DNA from 2 places in the Micromonospora sp. NPDC004704 genome. Region 1 is predicted to be linked to the other one. Evidence: predicted binding sites of a transcription regulator. Region 1 holds the regulator's gene; the other holds the start of a gene.

The links. Region 1 encodes HrcA, which represses chaperone genes, less so after heat shock. Its sites were predicted from a motif close to GGTTNGCACNCTCNNNNNGAGNGTGCNAACC; they were not measured.
Region 2: groL (chaperonin GroEL) is a predicted target of HrcA. The motif match lies at 1,156-1,186, and genes of this name have one in related genera.

Annotation. Positions count from the first base shown of each region.
Region 1 is NZ_JBSGCD010000003.1:62,773-66,141, forward strand. Features, by position in the region: gene ACWEFB_RS04555 (DUF4870 domain-containing protein) at 47-721, opposite strand; gene hrcA (heat-inducible transcriptional repressor HrcA) at 973-1,995, shown strand; gene dnaJ (molecular chaperone DnaJ) at 2,096-3,229, shown strand.
Region 2 is NZ_JBSGCD010000038.1:34,118-37,486, forward strand. Features, by position in the region: gene ACWEFB_RS32530 (N-acetyltransferase family protein) at 1-137, opposite strand, end outside; gene ACWEFB_RS32535 (cold-shock protein) at 455-658, shown strand; gene groL (chaperonin GroEL) at 1,435-3,057, shown strand; gene ACWEFB_RS32545 (hypothetical protein) at 3,111-3,305, opposite strand.

The sequences.
Region 1 (3,369 bases):
GCCGGTCCGGACCGCCCCGAGCCAGCGGATCATCCCTGAGTGATGGTTACTTCACCAGGCGGTACGTCATCGGGTACCGGTAAACCGAGCCTCCGTTCGCCTTCAGACCGCCGAGGATCGAGAACACGATGATCACGATCCAGGTGATGAAGGGCAGGAAGAAGAGGATTCCGAACGAGCAGACACTCAAGATGACCGCGATCAGCGTGGCGACCGCCCAGGTGATCTGGAAGTTCAGCGCCTCGACCGCGTGCACCCGTACGGTCGGCGACTCGTTGCCCTTGGCGAGCAGCGCGATCAACGGGGCGATGAACCCGACGATGATGCCGCCGAAGTGCGCGATCAGGGCCCAGGTCTTCTCGTCGCTGTTCGCGTACCCGGTCGGGGCCGCGCCGCCCGGATAGCCGGCGCCCGGGGGATAACCACCGGGGTTGTAGCCACCGGGCGGCGGGTAGCCACCGTCGGCGGGCGGCGGGTAGGCACCCGGCGGGGGGTAGCCACCCGGAGGGGGATAGCCGCCGGGCGGGGGGTAGCCGCCGGCCGGCGGGGGTGCGCTCGGCGCGCCGTACTGCGGGGCGGCCGGGGGCGGCCCGTAACCGGGCGGGGGCGCCTCGTCCGGACTCGAGTACGAGCCCGGCGACGTGAACGGAGTGGTCGGCGGTTCCGGCGGCGGGTAACCGCCGGGGCCGCCCTCTCCGGGAGGGCGGGGTGGTTCAGTCATGGGGTCACGGTAGGGGTATCGATCAAACGACGCCAACTACCACGAGTGACTTCACTGGACAATTGCCGACTGAAGCTGTTATGCCGACAGGGGGTCGGTTACCGTCCACCAGATCACTCAAGATCTCCGGCCGGGCTCGCGATTGATCATCGCAACCGGTCGGGCCCACGTCGTAGACTGGCACTCGTTACAGTCGAGTGCCAGACTGGTGGGCCGGGTGCTCGCACCGACCCGGTCGCAGGGAGGTGAGGATGGGTCTCGACGACCGCAAGCTCGACGTGCTGCGCGCGATCGTGGAGGACTACGTTTCCACCCAGGAGCCGGTCGGCAGCAAGGCCCTGGTCGAGCGGCACCAACTGGGCGTTTCACCGGCCACCGTCCGTAACGACATGGCCGTGCTCGAAGAAGAGGGCTACATCCGGCAGCCGCACACCAGTGCCGGCCGGGTGCCCACCGACCGCGGTTACCGACTGTTCGTCGACCGCCTCTCCCGGGTCAAGCCGCTCACCCCGGCCGAGCGCCGGGCCATCGAACGTTTCCTGGTCGGCGCCGTCGACCTCGACGACGTGGTGCACCGTACGGTCCGGCTGCTCGCCCAGCTCACCCGGCAGGTCGCCGTGGTGCAGTACCCGAGCCTGGCCCGTTCGTCCGTGCGCCACCTGGAACTGGTGCCGATCTCCACCACCCGGCTCATGTTCGTCATGATCGCCGACACCGGTCGGGTCGAACAGCGCCTGGTCGAGATGCCCGCGCCGCTGCTCGCCGACGACGTGACCGACCTGCGCCGACTGATCAACGAGAAGCTCGTCGGCAGCCGGCTCTCCGACACCCCGCCGCTGGTCCAGGCACTGGTCGACGAGGTCACACCCGACCTGCGTCCGGCCATGGCGACGCTGGCGACCGTCCTGCTGGAAACCCTCGTCGAGCGACACGAGGAACGGATCGCCCTCGCCGGCACGGCCAACCTGACCCGAGGCGGGCTGCTCGACTTCCAGGGCTCGCTGCGACCGATTCTGGAGGCGCTGGAGGAAGAGGTCATCCTGCTCAAGCTCTTCGGCGAGGTCGAACCCAGTACGCTCCGAATTCGGATCGGCGACGAAAATGAGATCGACAACCTGCGCGCCACCTCGGTGGTGAGCACCGGGTACGGCACCGGCAGCAACATCCTCGGCGGGCTCGGGGTGCTCGGGCCGACCCGGATGGACTACCCCGGCACCATCGCGACCGTACGCGCCGTCGCCCGATACGTGGGCGACCTACTGGCACAGAACTGACGGGCAACGGTGCAGCGGGCGGCACCGGTACGGAACTGATCAACAAGCTGACCTGACGACACCGGCGGACGGCACGACTGACATGGGGACACGGAACACAGTGGCCAAGGACTACTACGGGATTCTCGGCGTCAGCCGGGAGGCCTCCGACGACGAGATCAAGCGCGCCTACCGCAAGCTGGCGCGGCAGTTCCATCCGGACGTCAATCCGGATCCGGAGGCGCACGAGAAGTTCAAGGACATCAACGCCGCCTACGAGGTCCTCTCCGACGACCAGAAACGGCAGATCGTCGACCTCGGCGGGGACCCGTTGGCCCCCGGCGGTGGCGGCGGTGGCGCCGGACCCGGCGGAGCCGGCCCGTTCGTCGGCTTCCAGGACATCATGGACGCGTTCTTCGGTGCCGCGGGCGGCAGCCGTGGGCCCCGTCCACGTACCCGTCCGGGTGCCGACGCCATCCTGCGTCTCGAACTCGACCTGAACGAGACGGCGTTCGGCGTCGAGGCGCCGATCACCGTCGACACCGCCGTACTCTGCACCACCTGCGCCGGTGCGGGCACCGCCACCGGCACCCACCTCGCCACCTGCGAGGCGTGCGGTGGGCGGGGCGAGGTCCAGTCGGTCCAGCGGACGTTCCTCGGCCAGGTCGTCTCGTCCCGGCCGTGCACCGTCTGCCAGGGCTACGGCACCGTCATCCCGCACCCCTGCCCGACCTGCGCCGGTGACGGGCGGGTCCGTACCCGCCGGTCGCTGACCGTCAAGATCCCAGCCGGGGTCGAGGACGGCATGCGGATCCGGCTCGCCCAGCAGGGTGAGGTCGGCCCCGGCGGCGGAACCGCCGGTGACCTCTACGTCGAGATCCACGAACGCACCCACGACGTCTACTCCCGCAAGGGCGACGACCTGCACTGCCGGGTCACCGTGCCGATGACGGCGGCGGCGCTGGGCACCCGGCTCACCATCAAGACGCTGGACAGCGACGAACCGGTCGACGTGAAGCCGGGCACCCAACCGGGCAGCACGCTGCGGCTGCGCGCCCGTGGCGTACCGCACCTGCGCGGCACCGGACGGGGTGACCTCTTCGTCCACCTGGACGTGCGTACGCCGACCAAGCTCGACGCCGACCAGGAACGCATGCTCCGCGACTTCGCCAAGACCAGAGGCGAGGAGGTCGCCGAGCTGAGCAAACAGGGCGGCTTCTTCTCCCGCATGCGAGACGCCTTCAACGGCCACTGAGCCCCCCGTCGGGCCCTTGGTTCGCGCACTTGTAGAGAAAGAGTGGCTATTCCTTCGGGGGTAGCCACTCTTTCTCTACAAGAGGGGCCATCGCTGGGCGAGCGGGGGCGGTGAGCGGGGCGGGGCGGGCGGTTAGCCTG
Region 2 (3,369 bases), on a different contig from region 1:
AGCGGCGAGTCGGCGAGCATCTCCAGCCGCAGCGCACGCATACGGGCGGTGTCGGCGGGCCGGATCCGCCGGACGACCGGCCGGGGGTCGGACGCCTCGGGTGGGGCGGTCGTGGCGGACGCAGGCAGGCTGGTCATGGGGCATGCCTACCCTCGACCGACCCCGGCGGGCAACCGGATTGCCGATCACGGTCGTGTGTCGCACCCCGCGAGATACATGATCAATTGTACGACGTAAAGACGTCTGACGATGCCAGCACAATCGCCGCCAGTGGGGGTACGTGCCTCGCCTGATGTCCCTTTTGGGGTAGTGCACTGCGGTCGGACCTCGTGTAGCGTGCGATTTCGGTTGCTGAATTCGAGGATCGATATGGGTCCCGAGTCGGCGGCTCCGGTCGGCGTACGCCGGCACCGGGGGTGTTTGACCCAGCACGATCGAAGTGAGGAAGTGCACCGTGGCACAGGGCACCGTCAAGTGGTTCAACAGCGAAAAGGGCTACGGCTTCATTGCGGTCGACGGCGGGCAGGACGTATTCGTCCATTTCTCCGCGATCGAGATGGATGGCTACAAGGCGCTCGACGACGGACAGCGGGTGGAGTTCGAAATCGCCCAGGGCCAGAAGGGGCCTCAGGCAGAGAAGGTGCGCCTCCTCGCCTGACCGGTTCGCCTGAACCGATCGGTCGGGTGTCCCGGTCGAATGAACCGATAATCGCAGCCGGATCCGATATCGACAGGGCGCCGGTCTCCCGTGGAGTACGGCGCCGCTGTCGCATCCCTGCCCCCGACCGATGGCCCGCCGCCGCGTGTCCGTCGATCCCGGGTCCCGGTCCGGCTGTGCTGCTCCCGCTGACGACCCTCCATGGCGGGATGGCTCGTGTGGTGTCCGAGCCTGTGCCGTTCCGGGCCCGTTCATCACGTTTGGCGGACATGACCGGCGCGTCCGCTCGATGTTCACCCGTTTGTTGCCCGCCTGCACCCGTACGTCGTCCGCGTGACGCCCCTGGCGCGTCAACCCGTACGGACCGCCGTGGGCTTGCCCGGCTCCGGGACGATGTGGCTGGTCGGCGGGGTGACCGATCGCGCGCGGAGGTACGGCCGACCGGCCCCGCTCCGGCCCACTCGCTTGCACTCGCCATGGGAGAGTGCTAAACAAGTGATTGGCACTCGCGCGGTGTGAGTGCCAGAGGTCGGGGCGGTTAGGGCCACGGTCGCGTCACCGGTGACGGAGGCGGGGCACAAGGCCGGTCGTCGCGGGCTGTCCGGCCCGACCGACGGACGTCACTGCCGCCTAGTGCGCGGGAGTCGGTCCGGTGCGATCGCGCCGGACCAGACCGCGCGCCAGCGCAGTAGTGACGTCCGAAGGTGCGAAGTCAGGCGGCCGATCCGGGACCAACCGGCTCGGGTGGCCGTGAGTGTCCAGGAGGACAACGCCGTATGGCCAAGATCATCGCGTTCGACGAAGAGGCCCGCCGTGGCCTCGAGCGGGGCATGAACCAGCTCGCCGACGCCGTCAAGGTGACGCTCGGCCCCAAGGGCCGCAACGTCGTGCTCGAGAAGAAGTGGGGCGCCCCCACCATCACCAACGATGGTGTGAGCATCGCCAAGGAGATCGAGCTCGAGGACCCCTACGAGAAGATCGGCGCTGAGCTGGTCAAGGAGGTCGCCAAGAAGACCGACGACGTTGCCGGTGACGGCACGACGACGGCGACCGTCCTGGCCCAGGCGCTGGTCCGCGAGGGCCTGCGCAACGTCGCGGCCGGCGCGAACCCGATGGCCCTGAAGCGGGGCATCGAGGCTGCGGTGGCTGCGGTGGCGGAGGAGCTGGCCAAGCTCGCCAAGGACGTCGAGACCAAGGAGCAGATCGCCTCGACCGCGTCGATCTCCGCCGGTGACACCACCGTCGGTGAGATCATCGCCGAGGCGATGGACAAGGTCGGCAAGGAAGGCGTCATCACCGTCGAGGAGAGCAACACCTTCGGGCTCGAGCTCGAGCTCACCGAGGGTATGCGCTTCGATAAGGGCTACATCTCGCCGTACTTCTGGACCGACCCGGAGCGTATGGAGGCCGTCCTCGACGACCCCTACATCCTGATCGTGAACAGCAAGATCGCTTCGGTGAAGGACCTGCTCCCGATCCTGGAGAAGGTCATGCAGTCGGGCAAGCCGCTGCTGATCATCTCCGAGGACGTCGAGGGCGAGGCCCTGGCCACCCTCATCGTCAACAAGGTGCGGGGCACCTTCAAGTCCGTCGCCGTCAAGGCTCCGGGCTTCGGCGACCGCCGCAAGGCGATGCTGACCGACATCGCGATCCTCGCGGGTGGCGCGGTCATCAGCGAGGAGTTGGGCCTGAAGCTCGACGGCATCGGCCTCGACATGCTGGGCCGCGCCCGCAAGGTCGTGGTGACCAAGGACGAGACCACGATCGTCGACGGTTCCGGTGACGCCGACCAGATCCAGGGTCGGGTCAACCAGATCCGCGCCGAGATCGAGAAGAGCGACTCCGACTACGACCGCGAGAAGCTGCAGGAGCGCCTGGCCAAGCTGGCCGGCGGTGTTGCGGTGATCAAGGTCGGCGCGGCCACCGAGGTCGAGCTCAAGGAGCGCAAGCACCGCATCGAGGACGCCGTTCGCAACGCGAAGGCGGCCGTCGAAGAGGGCATCGTCCCCGGTGGTGGCGTCGCCCTGGTGCAGGCCGGCAAGACCGCCTTCGACAAGCTGGACCTCTCGGGTGACGAGGCGACCGGTGCGACGATCGTCAAGATCGCGCTCGACGCCCCGCTGCGCCAGATCGCCGTCAACGCCGGCCTCGAAGGTGGCGTCGTGGTGGAGAAGGTTCGCAACCTCGAAGCCGGCCACGGCCTGAACGCCGCGAACGGTGAGTACGTCGACCTGCTCAAGGCCGGCATCATCGACCCGGCCAAGGTGACCCGTTCGGCGCTGCAGAACGCGGCCTCGATCGCGGCACTGTTCCTGACCACCGAGGCAGTGGTGGCCGACAAGCCGGAGAAGAACCCGGCCCCGGCTGCTGCCCCCGGCGGCGGAGACATGGACTTCTGAGTCCGACGCAACATCGGTAAGGGGCGGGCCGCGACTGCGGTCCGCCCCTTACGTCATGTTGGCAGTCGCCGCTGATTGCGCTGCTTGTCCGCTCGGGAGAACGGCTTTCTGATCTGGATCGGCGCGTCGACCATCTCCAGCGGTTCGTCGGATGAAAGCTCGTCCAACCGCTCCATTTCCGCCCGCTGCTCCGCGTCGCCGTAATCGAGGCGATGTGCCGGCGTTTCGGCGGGGATCTCCGATGCCATCCTGGCCCAGGTGGCCGGAGGGAGATCGTCAGTCGGTTCGTCGTCCTTCGCCATGGCTGCCTCC